Regions from separate parts of the Exiguobacterium sp. s34 genome, predicted to be linked through region 1. Evidence: riboswitches for the same ligand, from Rfam matches in the RefSeq annotation. Region 1 holds a riboswitch; each other region holds the start of a gene.
What was found. A riboswitch is a leader RNA that binds a small molecule or an ion and turns the genes downstream of it on or off. The one in region 1 is predicted to bind S-adenosylmethionine.
Positions count from the first base shown of each region.

Region 1 (5,495 bases):
ATTTATGAGAATTTCTTTTAACCGTTCTAAATCATCGAAATCACGAAATCCTTGAATCTTGATTTCTTCACGAATCAATGTGACCAATTCATCGATTTGATCAAAACGAATACCAAGTTGCGCAAGTGAAGTTGGTGCACCGATGGATTGAAGCCAGTTCTCGAGAATTACGGTGTCCTCAGATGCTACCAGTCGCTCTTGAACCACCAATCCGAACCCCACCTTATCCCCGTGTAGCCAATGATGAGTCGAGTCAAAGCGACTGAGCGCATTATGAACGGCGTGCGCGACAGCAACACGTGTGCCGGCATCTCCAAACCCACCGACCGCACCACCGATTGCGAGGACGTGATCGACGATATATCGGATGTCCGTGCCGTAGCGACGGAAATCCTGTTCGCGGATCGACAGGTCCATCAACTTGCCACACTGTGCCGCGAGCGATAGCCCTGACTGAATGCCTGCATCCCTTGATGTCGTTCCGCTAATATATCGGGCCTCGTACCACTTTGCGACCGTATCGATCACGCCAGCCTTGAAATAGTCGTAAGGTGAATCACGTAACAGTCGTTCATCCGCGATGACGCGCTCGATGACGACCGAAAATGTGTCGTAACGGATATATGACCCTTCCTCAGTGTAGATGACGCTAAGCGGTGTGAAGGCGGCACAGTTTGACACGAGTGTTGGGACGACAATGAGCGGTACGCTCTGAGAAGCCGCGATTCGTTTTGCTGTATCAATCAATTTGCCGCCACCAACGGCAATCCATACGTCAGGTCGATAACCGTTCAACCGTTCAACTTCCTCGTCTGAACATTCTCCGGTAAATCGTACGCTCGGGAGATCCGCGAGGCGAGGCGACACGCGCACCGCCTTGCTATACCCGCTCTCCCCTCTCAAGACAAGCGCCTCCCGATTCCCGATACGCGCGGGAAGATTCTCAAGTGCGTCTTTCGAATGATCGTACTCAAGTACCGCCTGACGAATCATAGATGAACCTCCTCATAAGCCGCGAACAATTTCTCGATCCGTTCTACCGCTTCATCAATCTTCTGTTCAGACGATACGAGACCGAAGCGGATGTGGCGCTCCCCCTCTGTTCCGAAGAAATAGCCTGGTGTGACGGCGACGCCCGCCTCGTGGAGTAACTTTGTCGAGAAAGATTTTGCATCTCCCTCAGGCACTTTCGCCCATACAAAGAAGGAACCCTTCGGCGCCTCAATGTCCCACCCGGCACGGCGTAATCCGTCAATCAGTCGGTTTCGTCTTGTTTCATAAAGCGACGCGAGGTCGTCACGGAGTTCGCGAGGTGACTCGAGCGCCACGATGGCCGCCTCTTGAATGGCCGAGAAGACAGATACATGGACGTGGTCTTGATAGGTGTTGATTGCCTCGATAATGTCAGCATTCCCGACCGCGAACGCGACACGCCATCCTGACATATTGAATGCTTTCGACATTGTATAGACTTCGATTCCAATTTCTTTCGCCCCTTCGGCTTGAAGGAAACTCGGAGGAACGTGACTATCGAACCCGATGCTTCCATATGCAAAGTCATGGACGACCATCACATCATGTTGTTTGGCGAATGCGACGGTGTCCTCAAAAAATGCCGGTGTTGCGACAGCACCCGTCGGATTGCTCGGATAGTTCAAATACATGAGTCGAGCGTGAAGCGGATCGAGTGTCGAATAGTCCGGAAGGAAGCCGTTTTCTTCTTTTAACGTCAAATCGATGATCTCGGCACCGGCAAGACGTGCCCCCGAGATATAGTCCGGATACCCTGGGTTCGGCAGTAGGATGCCGTCACCCGGTTCGAGAAGGCATTGTGGGAGTGTGATCAGACCTGATTTACTGCCGATCAAGATAGCGACTTCCCGTTCCGGGTCGAGTTCGACACCATATTCCCGAGAATAAAATGATGCGACCGCTTCTTTTAAGCGCGCTTGTCCGCGAAACGGACCGTATTGGTGTGTCGACGGGTCCGTGATGGCACGTTCGAGCGCCTCACAGATTGGAGCGGGAGTCGGTAAGTCGGGCGTCCCTTGTCCGAGCCGGATAACGGTCTTTCCACTAGCTTCTACCGCCGCGACCTCTTCTGCTAATCCGACGAAGTGTTGGGTTGGTAAAGATTTTAATAATTGTGAACGTCTGTCTGCCATGATTCTTCCTCCTGATACGAAAAAACACCCCTTTCTGAGGAAAGGGGTGCTCAATACAGACGTATGTAGTCAACCACCTTCCCATCTCTCAAGGTCACCTTGCTGGAATTAGCACAGTATTTTGCAATCTGTTGCTGAAGCTTCATCGGGCCAGTCCCTCCGCTTCTCTTGATAGAAAGTGTTATTCGCTATGTAATTTTAGTATGTCCCTAAGTTAACCAGACATTTCCAACGGTGTCAAACATTTTTTTCAAGGTGAACATCTATTGAATCCTTTTCAAAAAACATTCATAGTAAAAGGGTAGAAAAATTATATTTGTATGAGGGGATAGAGCATTGGAGCTTAATCGTCAACTTATTTGGAAACTCAGTGTGATCGGTCTGATTTTACTCGTCTTATGGCGTGTCATCAGTGAACCGGATACCATCTCACGTGTTTTGCAGTACACGTTTCAGTTACTGACCCCAATTATCATGGGGATTGCCATCGCTTTACTACTCAACACCGTACTCTCTTATATAGAGGAACGGTTCCATTTGAAACGGTATCAAGGTCTGCTCATCGTCTATATCACGTTTATCGGGATTTTAGCGATCTCGGTCGTCACCTTGTTCCCACGGATTTACTCGAGTCTTTCATCACTTATCGAAGAGTTACCGGTCTATATCCGTCAAATCGATGCGTTTCTTGGTGATGTAAACAATTACTTGAAAGACTATAACGCTACCATCGCCCAGGCGATTGATTTTGCGCGCTTCGAGGACCGCTACTCGGGATGGGTCGAAACAGCCGTCCTCTCGTCTGTCGGTTATGTCTCAAGTTTTACGATGACATTGATTAACTTCTTGATTGGGATTGTCATCTCAATTTATCTTTTGAAAGACAAAGAAGTCTTCGCTCGTATGTTCAAGCGCCTTCTCTACGCGCTGTTACCAGTTGGTACTGCAAAGACGACGATCGATATCTTTCAAGAGATGGATTATATTTTTAAACGATACATCATCGGAAAGTCACTCGATTGTCTGATCATCGGTGTCCTGGCTGTCATCGGACTTTTGATCATCGGGGCGCCATATGCGCTACTCCTTGGTGTTATCGTCGGCGTCCTCAACTTCATCCCGTATGTCGGTCCACTACTTGGGATGATCCCGGCGTTCATCATCACATACTTCTATGACCCGTTCACCGCCGTATTGGTGCTCTTGTTCATCTTCTTGTTGCAACAATTCGATGGATTGTGGCTCGGTCCGAAAATTCTTGGTGACAGTGTCGGGATCACGCCATTTTGGGTCATCACGTCCATCATTATCGGGGGCAGCCTGTTCGGTCTCGTCGGCATGTTCGTGAGTGTCCCTATCACTGCGATGATTCAAGTCGTCTTGTCTAGACTCATTGACTATCGTTTGAATCGTAAAAATTTGAATGAGTTACTTTAAATCTCTTCATGAATCTGTTGACATATTCATGAAATGTGTCATACAGTTGAAGAGAAGAACACAATTAACAGAAAGGAGAGGTTCCCATGTCAGTAGTATCTTCGAAACCATTCACTCAAGTTCATACTGATTGGCAGGCACCTCTTCGATTGAAACAGATCTAAGACGCCTGCCTATCGAGGCATGCATAAACAACGTGGGACGTCGTATGCCTTTATGCATATGACGTCCCTTTTGTGTCTAAAATTAAATAAAGCAGGTGACCTGTATGTTTCAATCACTCAAACGGCTTGACCGCAATATTTGGATTCGTTTCTTAGGGGAGACGATTACGGGAATCATGATGTTCATGATCGCCCCATTCTTAGTCCTTTATTATAGCGACCAGTTAGATAGCTACCTTCAAGTCGGAATCATTATGGCGACTGGACCAATCATGGCGCTCCTCGGCTCGATGATTGGCGGCCGACTCGCCGATCTCTATGGGCGAAAACCGATCATGATGATTGCCATCATCGGTGACGCGCTTGCCCTCATCGGTTTTGCGTTCGCGGATTCGTTTTGGCCATTATTGTTACTAAATGCGATGCTCGGTTTGACTAACTCACTATTCCATCCCGCTGCTAGTGCGATGGTTGCTGACGTCACAGAACCCGAGCATATGAACGAAGCATTCGGCCTATTACGGATGGGGCATAACATCGGTGCTGCGTTTGGACCTCTCCTCGGGAGTGCGGTACTGTTCATCGACCGCGAGCTGATTTTCTTTGCAGCGGCGTTCATCTTCGGTCTTTATGCCCTCGCACTCGGCTACTTCATTCGCGAATCATTGCCGGAGTTCACAGAAGATGAGACCCCGAGCAACCGGGAAGTGTTGCGCGTATTTTATAATGACCGCGTGTTTCTGATCTTCATCTTTGCGGGTATATTCATATCAATGGGATTCTCGGTCGTCGAGAGCATGTTACCGCTCTTTTTGAAAGAGTCGCTCCCGACATACACCGCACAACAGAACCCATTCCCATACCTGTTGGCACTTAATGGAATCATGGTCGTCCTCTTCCAGTTTCCAATCGCTTCGAAGCTCGGGAATAAACCGTTTGGGAAAGTCATGCTTGCCGGAGCGACCGTCTTCGGAATCGGGATGATTTTACTCGCCGTCGTCCCTAGAGCTTTGTACGCAATTGATGTTCCTTACCTTCCACTCGTTGGAATCTTACTCGCCGTCTATGCATTTTACACGCTTGGCGAGATGTTTATGTCGCCTGTTCAACAGACGTTCATCGCCTTGATTGCGCCAGAGAATATGCGCGGTGCCTATAATGGGGCTGCAAGTGTTCAATGGCTAATTGGCGGTGTGACGGCACCAATCATCGCAAGTGTCTTTTTCGACAATCGTGCCGGACATATTGCATTGATTCTGATCGGCGGCGCAAGTTGCCTATCTGGCATCATTTACTGGCAACTCGGACGTTATGTCCAGGCAACGGAAGCAAAACAAAAGACAGCGTAATCACTCATCGACCACACTCTCTGCTCATGGAAGTGTGGTCTTTTCATTCTTTGCATCTTTATTAAAATTTGAAATTATCATTCAATTCACTTTACAATCATAATAATCCTTTTTATGATAAAACGGTTAAGGAGGGATCTTTCATGGAAAGGATCGATAAACAGACAATCGTGGACAGTGTTCCACAAAAAGGCTTCTTCGGACAACCGAAAGGGTTGTTCACCTTATTCTTCACTGAATTTTGGGAACGTTTCTCGTACTATGGCATGCGGGCCATCCTCGTATTCTATATGTACTATGAGGTTTCTGAAGGTGGACTCGGGCTCGACCGTAACGTCGCGCTCTCGATTATGTCCGTCTACGGTGCACTCGTTTATATG
Region 1 is NZ_JACSKE010000003.1:253,733-259,227, reverse strand. Features, by position in the region: gene KNO87_RS08270 (iron-containing alcohol dehydrogenase) at 1-993, opposite strand, end outside; gene KNO87_RS08265 (aminotransferase class I/II-fold pyridoxal phosphate-dependent enzyme) at 990-2,165, opposite strand; SAM riboswitch class I at 2,244-2,343, opposite strand; gene KNO87_RS08260 (AI-2E family transporter) at 2,502-3,602, shown strand; gene KNO87_RS08255 (MDR family MFS transporter) at 3,871-5,115, shown strand; gene KNO87_RS08250 (peptide MFS transporter) at 5,259-5,495, shown strand, end outside.

Region 2 (5,495 bases), on a different contig from region 1:
ACCTTTTCTTATGCATTCACGTTTTCTTTTTCGTAAATCGGCACCCAGCCCTCAGTCGTCACGAAAATGCGAACGGCGACGACTTGGCGGTCTTCTTGCAACGTGAAGTAATGACGTGTGTTGACAGGCACCGAGATGAGGTCACCCGGATTGAGCTCGATATTGAAGTATCCGCGCTCTGCGTCGTCGATGGCAAAAATGCCGTGACCACTGACGATGAAACGAACCTCGTCGTCCGTATGGTGATGTTCTTTTTGGAAGTTGACGAGCAGTTCGTCTAAGTTAGGCGTCGCATCGGACAAGGAGATGACGTCAGCCGTTTGATAACCACGTCGCGTCGATACGTCTTGAATCTCGTCTTGGAACGTCGATAAAATGACGGCTTTGTCTTCGTCTGTTAGTTGATAGTTTTCTTGAAGGGAAGCCGGTAATTTCGCGATGTCCCATGCTTCGTAAAGGATGCCTCGTGATTCTAAAAAGTCACGTACCTCTTGTTGATCACTGACACGTTCTTCGGTTTGTTGAAAATAAATCGTTGCCATGTTGAATTCCTCCTTATGAATGGACGCCTAGGGCGCGTAATTTTAATGAATAGCTAAACAAAAATTCATATGCCTCTAAATAACGTTTTGCCGCAGCGGGCGTCTCTCCCCAAACGGTGATCCCGTGGTTCCGAATGAGGACGGCACCGGCATCGCTTGTGACATGTGGGGCAAATGCATGGGCGAGTGTCGGGATATCCGCGTGATTCTCGATAATCGGGATCCGGACACTGGCCGTTTCCTCCCAATAGCCGAGTGCCTTGATGATTTCTTGGCCCGTGAACGTGACATGTCCTTTCGCTGCGTAAAGTTCTGAGATGACGTTATTGTCGACCGTATGCACATGAAGAGAACAGGTTGCGTTCGTGTTGCTAAAGATTTCGATGTGTAGCAATGTCTCCGCAGACGGTTTGCCTGACTGTTCTCCAATCAATTGACCGGTCGCGTCGACGAGCACGAAGTCTTTCTCCGTGCGCTTTCGTTTATCACGACCGCTTGCCGTCACGAGGAACGTCAACGGGTCGTCCGATACGCGGATTGCCAGGTTGCCACTTGTCCCGGGGAACCAGTCCCGTGCGGCAAGCTCGTCTTTAATGTCGGCAAGTTCTACCCATCGTTCTTGTATCGTCATACACGCACTCCTTTCAAATGAGCTGAAATATCGTGGAATGTCTCAAACGGAATATGTTGGATTCCTTCCGTCTCACAAAGAGAGATCAATTGACCACGCGCATACACGACATCGGCCCGTTTAGCGATTTCAAAATCGGTGACCGAGTCGCCGATGACAATCAACGTGTCGGTAGGTGAGACGATCTGTCGGGCAATCGTCGGCTTGCAACATCCACAATCGTTCGAGCAATAGGCATCGCATGAATGAGGCCATGTGACGCGTGCCGTCTCTCCTGAAAAGTCAACGTGATTGCAGTAAATGTGTTCAGGTACGACATGACCTTCTAGAATCGGATGGACGAAAAAGTCCATACCGCCACTGACGACATCAAATCGGAAGCCAAGTGACTGCGTCTCTTGTAAAAACTCGATGAACCCTGGCCGAAGCGTGATGGTCGAAAGAAGAAACTCACGGTATCGTACTTCCTGGTCACTCGGAAGTAAGCCGAACATCTGACCGACACCTTCTCGGATGGAGAGCGTCTGGTTCAAGACGGCATCTTTGAGCTCGACCCAATCAGGAGGTGCGAACTGTCGCATCAACGCGATGATGTTATCTTCTTCGGTGATCGTCCCGTCGAAGTCACAGATGACATGCGTGCTCATCGTGCACCCCACGCATCCAACGCGGTCGATAGTGCATCGGTATCGTTCGTCTTGCCAAGCGTCTGGTCAATCGCCTGTCGGAACGCCTTCGCTCCAGCGACCGCACCGTCTGGATGCCCATGAATCCCGCCGCCGGCATTGATGACGACATCCGTTCCGAAGTCTCGAACCAAGTCCGGGACGAGTCCAGGATGAATCCCGGCAGATGGGACCGTCAGAATCGGTTTCGTCCAATGGGGTTCTGTCGCATACGTCTGAATCTGTTGCGCTTCGTCTTTCGGTGTCGACAGCGAACCATACGGCGACGGGAAGAGCGTCAAGTCCGCCCCGGCGAGTCGAATCAGTTTCCCGAAAAGGAGGGAATGGCGGACTGATCCAGTCAACGCCCCCGCAAAAGCGGGATGTGCCAAAATCGGAACGTGAATCTCAGAGTCTTTGGCGAGTTCTCGCAAGGCATCGAGCCCATACGTATACACGTTAAACAAGAGCGCGGTCGCGCCAGCCTCAATCAATTGCTTCGCCTGTTCGCGTAACGTGAAGACGGGTCCACTCAATGTCACGGCGTATAGAACGGAGCGACCCGTCAATTCTTGATGTTCTTGAATGATCGATGCCCCGACCCGTGCCCGTTCGAGCGACGGGGTAAGTGGATTGTCATATAAAATCTCATCGTCCTTGACGAGGTCGATTCCGCCGTTGAATTGGTCACGGAGCTGTGTCGCCAAAAAGTCGAGGTCCCGTCCGATAACACCTTTGAAGATACTCATGGCGAGCGGTCGGTCGTGTACACGAAGGATGTCGCGAACACCTTCGACACCGAATGTGGCACCAGGGAAGTCTGATGCGAGCTCTTCCGGGAGTGATAGGTCAATCAGTTGGACGCTTGGGTCGAGTGATAGTTTTCCAAACGTCGTCGTCAGAATGGACGAGAAGTCTGGCGTCACATTATGTAGCGGGTAACGAATAGAGAAGCGACTCGTCGTTTCTTGTTGGGACGTCTCGATGACCTCACCACGGAACGCCTGCAGTTGATGTTGCTCGATGTGGTTCAACTCGGTCCACGTGCCGACGGTCAGCTCATGTGCGATTTTTTCAGCCACGCGTTCGACGTGATCGGTATGTTTGATTTCATAAGTAGCGATAATTCCCATAAGTTCCTCCTTTCAGGTCAAACAAAAAATGACCTCATGCCAAGGCAAGAGGTCATTCGAAAACAATGAACTCTTATCTCTCAGCGATAGCTGCAAGAATTAGCACCGTGCCATTTCTGGTCGGTTGCTGCGACATCATCGGGCTTGTCCCTCCGTCTGCTCTTGATAAGAATAGTTGTGAAGTTGTGAAATTTAATTGAATTTTTACATAGAATCGCTCACTCGTCAATTCCTTTTTTTGAGAAAAAAAGTTTGAAAATAATGTTTCTATATATGCGTGTCAAAAATAGGGAGTCGACCGAAAATAGAGGATTGACAACTAGCGTCTCGAGTCCGTAATATTCGTCTCAACACGTCAAACACAATTAAATCATTTACTCTTATCGCGAGTTGGCAGAGGGAATTGGCCCTAAGACGCCGCAGCAACCGACCATTTGGCACGGTGCTACATCCACCAGACATATGTCTGAAAGATGAGAGGAACAACCAATTTGGGTGTGCCTCTTTCTCGCGGAGAAAGGGGCTTTTTTCATGTATATGCACAGGAAAGGGGAAAGCATCATGGCTTATAAGGCGTTTACAGAACAGAGTGTCGTCGACCATGTTCGACAGTTGGGGTTACTAGAAGAGGGGATCGCAGAATGTGAGGAAATCGGAGATGGAAATTTAAATCTCGTCTTTCGCGTTCGCCAAGGCGATACGTCATTGATTGTGAAACAGGCGTTACCATACGCAAAAGTCGTTGGAGAGAGCTGGCCGCTCACGCTTGATCGGTCTTGGATTGAACAGCTGGCCCTTCGTGAGTTTTCCAAAGTCGTTCCACAGTTCGTACCGGGTGTCCTCGGGAGCGACCGTGAACTCGCTTATACGATTTTGGAAGATTTATCAGCTTTTGAGATTGTCCGCACCGGCTTTCTAAAAGGCGAGAGCTATCCGAATTTAGCGCGTCACGTCGGTACATTCCTCGGTGAAACGTTGTTTGCGACGTCTGACTATGCGAACGGTCCACTCGTCAAGAAACAAATCGAAAAGGAGTATTATAATCCAGAACTGTGCGATATCACGGAGAAACTCATCTTTACCGACCCGTATCGCGATGCAGAATCGAATCAGATTGAATCTGCCATTCGTACAGATGTTGAAAAATTATGGTCAGATCTCGCCCTGAAGATTGAAGTGGCCAAATTGAAGGTCGGGTTCGTGACGAAACATGAAGCGTTATTACATGGAGATTTACATACAGGAAGTATTTTTGCGACGCGTCAAGAAACGAAAATCATCGATCCTGAGTTTGCGTTTTATGGTCCGTTCGGCTTTGATATCGGTCAAATCATTGCTCATTTAGTGTTCTCGACGTATGCGCATCCGTTGAAACGGTTCGAACGCTTCACAGAAGTGCTCACCGTCTGGGAGACGTTTGAAAAAACGTTCCGCACACGCTTCACACAGGCGGTCGAACCGTTCAACACAGTAGGATTCGTGGACGAACTGTTGCCGTCGATTTTGAGTGATGCGATTGGTTACGCAGGCTGTGAACTGATTCGTCGAACGATTGGTCTTGCTGGGGTCGCTGACTTAGAAACACTACCAGACGACCTTCGCATCGAACGGAAACGCCACTCCTTAGAACTCGGCACGCGCCTCATCAAACAGCGCCATCAGATTCAATCGATTGACCAGTTGATTCCAGTCCTGTCGGAGGTGCGAGTATGAGTGTGCAAAGTATTCATTTCGATGCCGACACTGAAATCTTGACGATTTTAGATCAGACACAGTTGCCGCAAGAAGAGCGCTATATTGAAGTGTTGACGCTCGAACAGGCCGAACATGCGATCAAGTCGCTTCAAGTTCGAGGAGCACCGGCCATCGCCTATTTCGGGGCGTTCGTCCTCGCAAAAGAAGCATCACGTCTGCAAGATAATCCATATTTTCACCGCCAATTGGACCAAGTCGGGCAACGATTGATTGCGACCAGACCGACGGCGGTCAACTTACAGCACGTCATCGAATCACTCCTACGATTGAACGTAGGGGAGGACTTTGAACAGATCGCAAAAGCAATTAAAGAGCGTGCGATTGAAATTTATGAACAAGACGTGGCGACGTATCGCACGATTGGTGAGCATGCGCTCACCGTGTTACCCGCCGGTGGCAATGTATTGACGATTTGTAACGCCGGTGCCATTGCGACGTCACGTTATGGTACTGCGCTTGCCCCATTCTATGTCGGAAAAGAGCGTGGCATCCCGTTTCGGGTGTTCGCATCGGAAACCCGTCCACTGCTTCAAGGGGCACGGTTGACCGTATGGGAACTCGACCGGGCAGACATCGATGTCACGTTGATCACCGACAATATGGCGGCGTGGACGATTCAGACGAAACAAGTCGATGCCATCATCGTCGGGGCGGACCGCATCACACGTACCGGTCATACAGCCAATAAAATCGGGACGCTCCAGCTCGCAATTTTGGCGAAACACTACAACATCCCGTTCTATGTCGCCGCCCCGCATTCGACGTTTGA
Region 2 is NZ_JACSKE010000001.1:554,642-560,136, reverse strand. Features, by position in the region: gene KNO87_RS02760 (cupin domain-containing protein) at 9-542, opposite strand; gene KNO87_RS02755 (methylthioribulose 1-phosphate dehydratase) at 556-1,173, opposite strand; gene KNO87_RS02750 (2-hydroxy-3-keto-5-methylthiopentenyl-1-phosphate phosphatase) at 1,170-1,820, opposite strand; gene KNO87_RS02745 (2,3-diketo-5-methylthiopentyl-1-phosphate enolase) at 1,817-2,971, opposite strand; SAM riboswitch class I at 3,042-3,143, opposite strand; SAM riboswitch class I at 3,349-3,451, shown strand; gene mtnK (S-methyl-5-thioribose kinase) at 3,533-4,684, shown strand; gene mtnA (S-methyl-5-thioribose-1-phosphate isomerase) at 4,681-5,495, shown strand, end outside.
Region 2: another riboswitch for S-adenosylmethionine. It lies ahead of KNO87_RS02745 (2,3-diketo-5-methylthiopentyl-1-phosphate enolase); the one in region 1 lies ahead of KNO87_RS08265 (aminotransferase class I/II-fold pyridoxal phosphate-dependent enzyme).

Region 3 (5,495 bases), on a different contig from region 1:
GGAGTATATGGAGTGCCTTATTCATCTTCACCATCTCGTTATTTGCATTGGATGTCCTACACGCCCCGACGATTGATCCATTGTCGTTTATTTTAATTTCATTATTGGTCATCATTTTTCAACTCGACTCGATCGAAGTCAAAGGTGTGTACTTCACTTTTTCTGAAAGTATCGTCTTAATCTTATTTTTATTCTTTGGATTTGAAACAGCACTCATCGTCAACCAAATCGGGTTGTTCGTCTTTCAATTCGCCAATTTGAAACCGAAAGTCGCCATCCGTCGCTTCCGCTTCACGTATCCTTGGAATGCCATTACGGCGTACTTAGAAATCGTCATCCCGGCAGCGGTTTATCTCGCCCTTGGTGGCGAGACCGGTCTCGACTTTTATTCGCAAGATTCGTTCGTGCCGCTTGCCGGACTGTTCCTTGCCATCTTCTTAAACACGGTATTCCAAAAATATCAGGTGAAATGGTGGTTCCGCGTCGACATCGCATTGAGCGATTTTATGAAAATCGCTTTCTACACATACGTCGTCAGTTTGACCTTCATTTTAGCGGCATCATTCTTCCGGGAGACGAGTTTACTGGTCGTCAGTAGTATCGCCGCTGCCTTGACGTTCTTCATTAAACGACTTCTCATTCAAAAAGAACGGCAAGACGCCTTCAAATCTTTGATCGAGCAATATGATGAAGCTAAAGAAGCCGTCTCTTTGTCACAGAGTGAGGCGCAAGCAATCGAAGTCTTTTTAAGTCAGTGTGAACAGTTGAACCATTACGACGAAGGTTATATCGAGTTCAAATTGTTCGACCGCACGCTCTACTTCGATTTGAAGACGCGACAGCCCATCGATCGACCGGTCGTCTTTGCACTGCTTGAGATGAGTCAACCAATCGAGCAAATTCTCGACTATGAGATGCGGTTTGAATGGGATACCGCACTTTCCGACGCCTTCCATGACGATTATCATAGCTTTGTTTCTGTCCGTTCGGAGGAAATCGAAGAGATTCGTACATGGATCGTCATGACGGGAGAACCCGTATACGCATATCCGAAAATCATTCAGCATGAAATCATCAAGTTGTTGAAATCGTTCAATCGAACGATTAGCCGTTGTCACGAGCGGGATCGTCTCTATACCGAGAGCCGGACAGACAGTTTGACGCTTCTTGCCAATGCGCGTGCGTTTTATGAATACGGCATTCAACAAATATCGGATATGTCGATGTATCCGATATCTGTCGCCATGCTCGATATTGATTTCTTCAAAAAAATTAACGATACGTACGGTCATCAGGTCGGTGACCGAGTGTTACAAGAATTCGGTCGACGCATTCGGCAAGTACTTCGAACGGATGACTTTGCCGCGCGTTATGGCGGCGAAGAATTCATTTTACTACTCAACCATTGTGACATGACCCAAGCCATCGAAATCACAGAGCGGATTCGCCACCAAATCGAAGCGAAACCGTTCCTTGTTGACCATCATGAGATTTCTGTGACCGCGTCTATCGGGGTCGATACGATTGAAGCATTCGGGAACAAGCGTCTAGATGACACGATTCGAAACGCTGACCGTGCGCTCTATGTCGGTGGGAAATACGCAGGGCGGAACCGAGTAGCCCACTTCAACAATTTAACGACGTAAACTCCCCTTTCTCACATCGAATTGGGGAGTTTTTAGGTTGACAACCGGATTCGAAACAGGTACGTTAGGGAACGTGTTTAATAATTAGATAGATTCACTTTTTATCGAGAGAGACGGAGGGACTGGCCCTGTGAAGTCTCGGCAGCGGGGAACCTGTGCCAAATCCAGCGGGCGTATTGCTCGAAAGATGAAAAGGGTATTTCGCACGAAGGACCTTTTTCTCAAGAAAAAGGTCCTTTTTATTTTTTAGTGAGGTGATTATTTTGGAACAACCAACAGCCAACAAGTGGGCACTTTTGCCATTATTCGTCTTTTTGCTCTTTTTCATCGGGGCAGGTGTCTACTATGGGGATTTTTATAAGTTCCCAGTTCTCGTCGCAGCGATCATCGCATTGCTAGTCGCAGCATTCATGACAAAAGGAAGTGCGACACAAACCGTGGAGCGCATCGCACAAGGTGCCGGAAATCCGGGAATCATCATTATGATTTTTATTTTCTTACTCGCCGGTGCCTTTTCGACCGTAGCCGAATCGATTGGCGCCATCGACGCGACGGTTAACGCCGCGTTGACGCTCTTACCGCCATCGCTTCTCTTGAGCGGACTATTCGTCATCGCTGCTTTCATTTCAATGGCGATGGGAACATCGACCGGAACGATCGCAGCACTTGCACCCATTGCTCTCGGTATTCATGAAGAGAGTGGCGTGAACGTCGCCATCGCAGCCGCCGCAGTTGTCGGAGGCGCGATGTTCGGGGACAACCTTTCGTTCATTTCGGATACAACAATTGCCGCCGTAAGGACGCAACGGACGAACATGCGTGATAAGTTCCGGACAAACTTCTGGATTGTCTTACCCGCCGCTATCATCACGACGATTTTACTAGCGGTCTTATCGAACGGTGAGTCGACGGTCGATGTCGCTGCATTCGAATGGTATAAACTGATTCCCTATCTCGCGGTTATCGGCTTAGCGTTAACAGGACTGAACGTTATTCTCGTCCTTTTGGGCGGCATCACGCTCACTGGTATCATCGGTCTCCTCGACGGAAGCTTATCGGTGACAGCATTCGTGACCGCTATCGCCGACGGCATGGTCGGCATGGCCGAAATCTCGTTTCTGACGTTACTCATGGGCGGACTCGTCGGACTCATCTCGCACAACGGCGGACTCACGTATTTGCGTGACGCGTTGACGTCACGAATCCAAAAACGTGCCGGTGCCGAGTGGAGTATCGCTGGTCTTGTCAGCGCGACGAACGTGGCGACGGCAAACAATACAATTTCGATTCTCGTAGCCGGACCGCTTGCCGCAAACATTGCGGACGAATATGATATCGAACGGAAAAAATCAGCGAGTGTACTCGATATCTTCTCATGTGGGGTACAAGGAATTCTGCCATATGGAGCACAACTCCTCATCGCGGCAGAGCTGACGAAGACCGCATCGCCGGACCTCGTGCCGTTCATGTTTTATCCGTTCCTCCTCTTTATTTGTGGAGGGATCGCCATCGCATTTAACTTCCCGCGCTTTAAAAAACAGTCTTAAGCGAAAACACCCCTTGTTCAAAGGGGTGTTTGTCGTTTCGTGACCATTTCTTGTTTCAGTTGCTCGTTTCGTTTCTTGAAAGCGCGTCGTTTGAGAATTTCTTCTAATCCCCGGCTGATGGCCCATAATGCGACCAAAAGAAGACCGAGCATCGATAAACGAAATGGACTTTGGATAAACTCTTCCCACTGATCCCCGATGACAGAGAAAATGACGACGACGAGTAGTTTCCCGAATCCTGCCGCTAAAATGAATGTGCGGAGCGGCATCTGAATAAGCGCCAGCAAATAAGTGATCAAACTGACCGGGATGAACGGAAGTGAATACAAGAATCCGAGTGAAATCGGACTCATATGATTGATTCGTTCTAACCAATAAACCGCCACCTTATGTTTTTCGAGCCAGCGCGTCATCGGTTTTCGGAACACATACCGGACGGCTGCGAAGACGACAATTGTTCCGAGAAGGTTCCCAATCCACGATAAAAGGACTCCTAATAAAAAACCGTATGTCGCCGCATTGGCAGAAATGATTAAAACGAGTGGCAAAAACGGAAAGATCGCCTCTAAAAATGGAGCGCCGAGTCCGGCCCAAGGACCGCCAGGCAAGCTTTGAAGCCATTCAATCAATTGGATGATGTACTGTTGGAGAGAAGTGAGCATAGTCGTTCCACCTTCAACTTTCGTTACTACTACTCTATTACCCGAATTCGATTTACAAGACGCATCTCCCTGCATTCGTCAAAAAAAATTAAAAACCATTTGCGAAAATTCGCCGTGATATTTATCATATAATAATGGACTTGTGGTTGCAGGCAAGTCTATTCGTCGAACGACACAACCCAACGTTCGTTTTCCTGCAAAAAACTGAACACAGGGGAGCAACACAACATGGAAACAAAACCAATGCGGGTCTTGCTGTACTATAAGTATGTCAACATCGAAGACCCAGAAACACTCACGCAAGAACATTTGAAGTATTGTAAGGATCTCGGCATCAAAGGACGTATCTTGATTTCCTCCGAAGGAATTAACGGGACGTGCTCTGGTACTTGGGAACAAACTGAGCAATACATGAACGACTTGAAAGCAAACCCACTCTTCAGCGATATCGAGTTCAAAATCGATGAAGTCGAAGAGCATGCATTCAAGAAAATTTTTGTCCGTCACAAGAAAGAGCTCGTGACGTGGCGCTTTGATGGCGAGTTTGATGTGCCGAAACAACACGGTGCATACCTCGAACCAGCAGAATGGAAAGAGATGATGAATCGTGATGATGTCGTCATCCTCGACGTTCGTAACAACTACGAGTACGAACTTGGTCACTTTAAAAACGCGATCAAAATCGATGTAGAGGCTTCACGTTACATGCCGGAATGGCTCGAAGAGAACAAAGACCTCTACGAAGGGAAAACACTTCTCACGTACTGTACCGGTGGCGTCCGTTGCGAGAAATTTACAGCATATATGCGTGACCAAGGTCACGACAACATCTTCCACTTAAAAGGTGGCGTCGCGATGTATGGAAAAGACGAAGCGACAAAAGGAGAAAACTGGGATGGTGAGCTTTACGTCTTTGATGAGCGTATCAACGTCCCTGTCAACTCTGTGAACCCGACTGTTGTTTCACACTGCATGCACTGTGGGACAGAGACGGTTCGTTACGTTAATTGTGCCAACCCGGAGTGCAATGTACAGCATTTCTGTTGTGAAGAGTGTGAACCGAAACAAATGCGTTCATGCTCGAAAGAGTGTCAAGAACACCCACGCAACCGTTATATCATCGATAACATTGCAGAGAAACTTCAGGAAACTGAAGGAGTAGTCGGGTAACAAAAATCGACCAAAAGGTGTCATGGACAAGCCGTCCATGACACCTTTTTTGACGAAATCTTAACGTCTAGCCTGCCCCGCTTTCGGGTATATTGAAGATACTATGTCAGACAGGAAGTGAATAGATGCATGTTTAACGAACCTTTACTCGCCGCGATTCTCGCTTGGTTTATCGCCCAAGCAGCCAAGCTCGTAACCGAACTTATTAAAACACGGGATTTTGAAATTGAAATCATGTTCGCTTCAGGCGGTATGCCAAGCTCACACTCGTCTACGGTCGTGGCACTCGCGACGGCAATCGGACGGATGGAAGGCATCGACTCGAGCATATTCGCTCTCGCTGTCGTCTTCGCCACCATCGTCATGTACGATGCGACCGGCGTTCGGCAAGCGGTCGGCTTTCAAGCTCGACTGCTGAATGATTATTTCAAAGGAATTAAACACGAGACCCCACTCTTGAATGAACTCGT
Region 3 is NZ_JACSKE010000004.1:279,682-285,176, reverse strand. Features, by position in the region: gene KNO87_RS10850 (GGDEF domain-containing protein) at 1-1,646, shown strand, start outside; SAM riboswitch class I at 1,745-1,840, shown strand; gene KNO87_RS10845 (Na+/H+ antiporter NhaC family protein) at 1,910-3,193, shown strand; gene KNO87_RS10840 (TVP38/TMEM64 family protein) at 3,211-3,855, opposite strand; gene trhO (oxygen-dependent tRNA uridine(34) hydroxylase TrhO) at 4,084-5,025, shown strand; gene KNO87_RS10830 (divergent PAP2 family protein) at 5,143-5,495, shown strand, end outside.
Region 3: another riboswitch for S-adenosylmethionine. It lies ahead of KNO87_RS10845 (Na+/H+ antiporter NhaC family protein); the one in region 1 lies ahead of KNO87_RS08265 (aminotransferase class I/II-fold pyridoxal phosphate-dependent enzyme).

Region 4 (5,495 bases), on a different contig from region 1:
TGCAAAAAACGTCCCGAACAGGACGCCCCACGTCAGCGGATGAATCTGTGTGAGCTTCATCCAAATCCCCCCTTTTCTTTCATATATAGTGTACTTCTCTTCATGAAAGAACACTAGACAAAAAAAGACTCAGGGGATGACCCCTGAGTCGAGATTACTTATTGTTGTACCGGTACGACCGCACCTTTGTATTCGTCCAAGATCCACTGTTGTGTTTCTTTAGAAGTCAATACTTCGAGAAGTGCCTTGACGCGCTCATCTTCTTCGTCTCCTTCACGTGTGACGATCAAGTTGACGTATGGTGAGTCTTCGCCTTCGAGTGCGATGGCATCTTCAAGTGGGTTGAGACCTGCATCGATCGCGTAGTTCGTGTTGATGAGGACCGCATCGCCTTCTCCGTTGTTGTAAGCTGTCGGAAGAAGTGCTGCTTCCACGTCCGTCTTAAATTTCAAGTCTTTCGGGTTGTCGACGATGTCAGAGACTGTCGCATCGACTGTCTTGCCTTCAGCAAGTGTGATGAGACCTTCTGATTGGAGCATCGTAAGGATACGTCCGTGGTCAGCAACCGATGAACTCATGATGATTTCCGCACCTTCTGGAAGTTCGTCGAGCGATTTGTATTTTTGTGAGTAGACACCGATTGGCTCAATGTGGACACCACCCGCAGATGCGAATTTGTAGTCTTTGTTTTCAGCCATTTGCGACTCGAGGTATGGCTCGTGTTGGAAGTAGTTCGCATCGAGTTCCCCGCTTGCGAGCGTCTTGTTCGGAAGCACGTAGTCTTGGAACTTCTTGATTTCGAGTTTGTAACCTTTTGCTTCATATTCTTCTTGTACGTGCTCTAAAATCTCAGCGTGTGGTACGTTCGATGCACCGACGATCAATGTCTTTTCATCGCCAGACCCTGTGTCTGCCTCTTCCCCGCCGCAAGCCGCGAGAACTGTGAATGCTGATAATGCTGTCAATCCGAGTACTGTTTTCCAAGTTTTCATAATGAATCCCTCCAAATGGTATATGTGTGATTAAGCTGAACGTTTATCAATTTTTGTGACGAGTCGGTCACCGATGAATTGGATGACGAACACGATGATCAAGATGAGCACCGTCGCCACGAACGTGACGTCGTTTTGTGAGCGCTGGAACCCTTCCAAGAAGGCCAAGTTCCCGAGTCCGCCGCCCCCGACGACCCCTGCCATCGCCGTATAACCGACGATGGCAACGATGGTCACCGTGAGTCCTGATACGATTGCGGGAAGAGCTTCCGGAATCAAGACTTTATAAATGATTTGCCATTTCGTTGCTCCCATCGATTCGGCCGCCTCGATGACACCATGGTCGACTTCACGAAGCGCAAGTTCGACCATACGAGCGTAGAACGGTGCCGCTCCGATGATGAGCGCCGGAAGCGCCGCCGTCGAACCAAGCATCGTACCGAGTAGGAACAACGTGAACGGGATGAGCAAGATGATCAAGATGATGAACGGGATCGAACGAAACACGTTGACGATCGCGCTGACAAAGACGTAAATCGGACGATTCTTCAATAATAGCGATTCGTTTGTAATATAGAGAATCAAACCTAAAGCGAGTCCGATCACAAACGTCGCGACACCTGCGACGAGCGTCATGTATAACGTCTCCCAAGTCTGTTCCATCATGATTTGCCAGTCTACGTTAGGAAACATCGCTTTCCACCTCCACTTCTACAGATTGCGAACGAATCGACGCGATGGCGCGGTCGATTTCTCTTGCTTCCCCAATCAATTGGATGAATAGCGTGCCGAGCGCACCGACTTGTGACTGGGTCACATTCCCGCCGATGATGTTGAATCCGATATCGTGTGTTTTAAGGACGTCAGACAAAATCGGTTGTTCCGCCGTCTCATTCAAGAATTTCAATTTGACGATTTGACCACTTGGGTATCGTGCTTTCAAGTGTTCGAACGTGAGCGACAGATCGTCGACCGCTCCGATTTGCTTCACGAATTCTTTCGTGATCGGTTGTTCCGGATGTTGGAACACGTCAGAGACTTGACCCGTCTCGACGACTTTCCCCGCTTCCATCACGGCGACACGATGACAAATCTTTTGGATGACGTGCATCTCATGCGTGATGAGGACGATCGTCAAGCCGAGTTTCTTATTGATGCTGACGAGCAGTTCGAGAATCGAATCCGTCGTCTTCGGGTCGAGCGCACTCGTCGCTTCGTCACAGAGGAGCACCTCTGGATTCGTAGCGAGCGCGCGGGCAATCCCGACTCGCTGTTTTTGACCGCCCGATAATTGTGATGGGTAGCTGTCTTCACGACCAGCCAATCCAACGAGCTCAACGAGTTCTTGGACCCGACGTTTCCTCTCACTTGCCGGAACCCCAATCAATTCGAGTGGGAAGCTAATGTTTTCTGCGACCGTGCGCGACCACAGAAGGTTAAAGTGCTGGAAGACCATCGAGACGTTTTTGCGAACCCCTCGTAATCCTTTCGGGCTGAGCTTCGTGAGCTCACTCCCGGCGACCTCGATTTCACCGCTAGACGGTGACTCGAGACGGTTGAGTAATCGGATGAGCGTCGACTTCCCCGCCCCCGAATATCCGATTATTCCAAAAATTTCACCGCGATCAATCGTTAGTGACACATCATCGACCGCCTGGACACGACCATTCTTCGTATCGAACCATTTGGCGACGTTTCGTAATTGAATCAATTCTTTTCCCTCCTGACAACAAAAAAAGCGCGCACGTTTGAGCAAACGTGCGCACTTTATCGTACGGACAACGATTGCTCTCATCTCTCAAGGTTTCTCACCTTGCTGGAATTAGCACCATTTCGGATTGCTCCGCGGTTGCTGGGCGTCATAGGGCCAGTCCCTCAGCCTCTCTTGATAAGAGTGTTGTGTATTCGATTAGCTTTATCATAGCGACAGCTTTTTCTGCTGTCAAATCCTTTTTTCAAAAAAATTAAAAAAAGGTGCCGTCCGAGGACGACACAGAACGTAGCACCTTGAGTCACGGAAGGACAGCCCATAGATGAAAATCTTTTGCCCGTTCAAGATTTCCACCCTTATATGGGGGAGATTCACCAATCATCACTCGATCTTGACTTGGACCGTGCGATTATACGGAACGTCTTTCTTCGCTTGATTTTTTTGGGGGACAATCGAAGGGAAGACTGACGTGTATTCGTATAAAGTGTAGCAGCGGCTTCATCAAAACGTCTTGATGTCGGGAATATCGCGTCCTATTTTGTGTTCAAGTAAGATGTTGTAATGAATATACCATTCGTGAACTTTCTGTGTCAACTGATTATTTAAAATTTTCAGATTATTCTAATGTTCCTCTCTCACTTCACGAAAGAGAGGACATGCTGGACGTTTTGAAAAGCATAGAGACGATCCCGAACCTCGCCATTTTCAAGCTTTAATAGGGCCGGGACACTCATCACTTGATAGGCCTCAAGCTCTTTTGGAATATAGTTCGCGTCTCGCTTTTCAATCTGAATTTCAGGGTCAACCGCCTCGACGACCGTTAACATTTTCTCCGCGACAGCGCATGTACCACACATTGGCGCGTATATATATAAGAATCCGTCTGTAATCATTATTCTCACCTCTCTTGCCATTATAATGGTCGATTGATTCTCGTTCAAAAATCGTGCTCTCGTGAAATTTCAGAATTTTTCAATGATTCTCTTGACTCTTCTGTCGGATAGGAATAATATGGGTTCTAACTTTATCGCTTTTGTACATAACAGCAAAAAAGAAGGACAGGTGAATGAATGATGACGGAACAGGCAACAAGTACGACAAAGCAATTCACGATGAACGTCTTAAACGGTCTCAGCATGGCGATTCTGATCGCCCTCATCCCGAGCGCACTGCTCGGTGAACTCACGAAAGCCATACTCCCTTATTTTCCGTCTCTTCAATTCATATTGGATGCGACGACGATTGCGATGCGGCTTCTCCCAGCCATTATCGGCCTGGCCGTTGCGATGCAGTTCGGACGATCGATTCTAGAGGCAGGAACGATTGCCATCGCGACGTATGTCGGCAGTGGTGCCGTTCGAATTAACGAGGGTGCGTTCGTGATGGCAGGCATCGGTGACGTGATCACAGCCGGTGTGACCGCTGCGATTGCCACCCTTCTCGTCATGAAGCTCGCCCCCCACTTGAAGACGTATACGGTCATCGTTATGCCGATGACAGTCATTGTCGTCGCTGGTGGGATCGGTTCCTTCTTGTTGACGTACATCTCACAGATTACGACATACATCGGATACCTCATCATGACGATGACAGATCTTCAACCCGTTCTCATGGGTATCTTGATTGCGATGGCGTTCTCGCTCATCATCGTCTCGCCGATTTCGACCGTCGGAATTGCGACCGCGATTAGCCTATCCGGCGTTGCGGCCGGTGCGGCAAACCTCGGTGTCGTTGCCGCCGGATTCGGTCTCGCCATCGCGGGTTGGCAGGCGAACGCGACCGGTACATCGATTGCACACTTCCTTGGGTCACCGAAAATTCAAATGGCAAACTTCGTCCGACGTCCCATTATGATGCTTCCGATTTTGGCGAATGCGGCCATTCTCGGCGCCCTCGCCGGTATGTTAAGAATCGAAGGGACTCCAATCAGCGCCGGATTCGGTGTATCTGGACTCATCGGACCGGTGAACGCGCTACACCTCATGCCGGGCGGATTCGCCTTGTTCAACGTGCTTCTCGTCATCGTCTTGTTCGGTCTCATCCCGGTCGGACTCGGGATTTTCTTCTACCGTGTGTTCGAACGGGCGACACTCGTCAAATCGGATCACTATCGTCTCGATTTCGAGTAAGACGTAAAAAAAGCCGGCTTCTCCAATTCGGAGAGGCCGGTTTTACTTATCCTTGAATCATCGCTTCGTATTCTTCAGCTGTCATGAGCTTGTCGAGGTCCGACTCTTCCGTCAACTCGACTTCGACCATCCATGCGTTTTCAAACGGTGACTCGTTGACGAGTTCTGGAGAATCCGCGAGGTCCTCGTTCACTGCTGTGATGCGTCCTGATACCGGCGCATACAACTCAGAGACCGTCTTCACTGATTCGACTGAGCCGAATGGCTCGTCGAGCAAAATCGTACCGTCGACTTCTGGGAGTTCCACAAACACGATATCCCCTAGTTCGCTCTGTGCGAAATCCGTGATGCCGATGCGGGCTTTCGTTCCGTTTACTTCCACCCATTCATGTTCTTTTGAATAACGTAAATTTGCTGGTACTTTGCTCATCCTAACTTCCCCCTCAAATAAATTAGACTCACATCTGTATTATAGCACTTAGCCCCAAACGTCCGTAAAGGACTTTTCTGAAAATCCGACCGTCGTTTTTTCACCATTTGTGACGATTGGTCGCTTCAAAAGCATACCATTACTCGCCAACAGCTCGAGTTGTTCGTCTTCTGATAGATTTGGAAGCTGATCTTTGATACCTTCATTCCGATACACTTGCCCGCTCGTATTGA
Region 4 is NZ_JACSKE010000005.1:229,746-235,240, forward strand. Features, by position in the region: gene KNO87_RS12250 (MDR family MFS transporter) at 1-60, opposite strand, end outside; gene KNO87_RS12255 (MetQ/NlpA family ABC transporter substrate-binding protein) at 159-992, opposite strand; gene KNO87_RS12260 (methionine ABC transporter permease) at 1,023-1,685, opposite strand; gene KNO87_RS12265 (methionine ABC transporter ATP-binding protein) at 1,675-2,703, opposite strand; SAM riboswitch class I at 2,781-2,887, opposite strand; gene KNO87_RS12270 (thioredoxin family protein) at 3,339-3,596, opposite strand; gene KNO87_RS12275 (PTS sugar transporter subunit IIC) at 3,774-4,832, shown strand; gene gcvH (glycine cleavage system protein GcvH) at 4,879-5,262, opposite strand; gene KNO87_RS12285 (arsenate reductase family protein) at 5,311-5,495, opposite strand, start outside.
Region 4: another riboswitch for S-adenosylmethionine. It lies ahead of KNO87_RS12265 (methionine ABC transporter ATP-binding protein); the one in region 1 lies ahead of KNO87_RS08265 (aminotransferase class I/II-fold pyridoxal phosphate-dependent enzyme).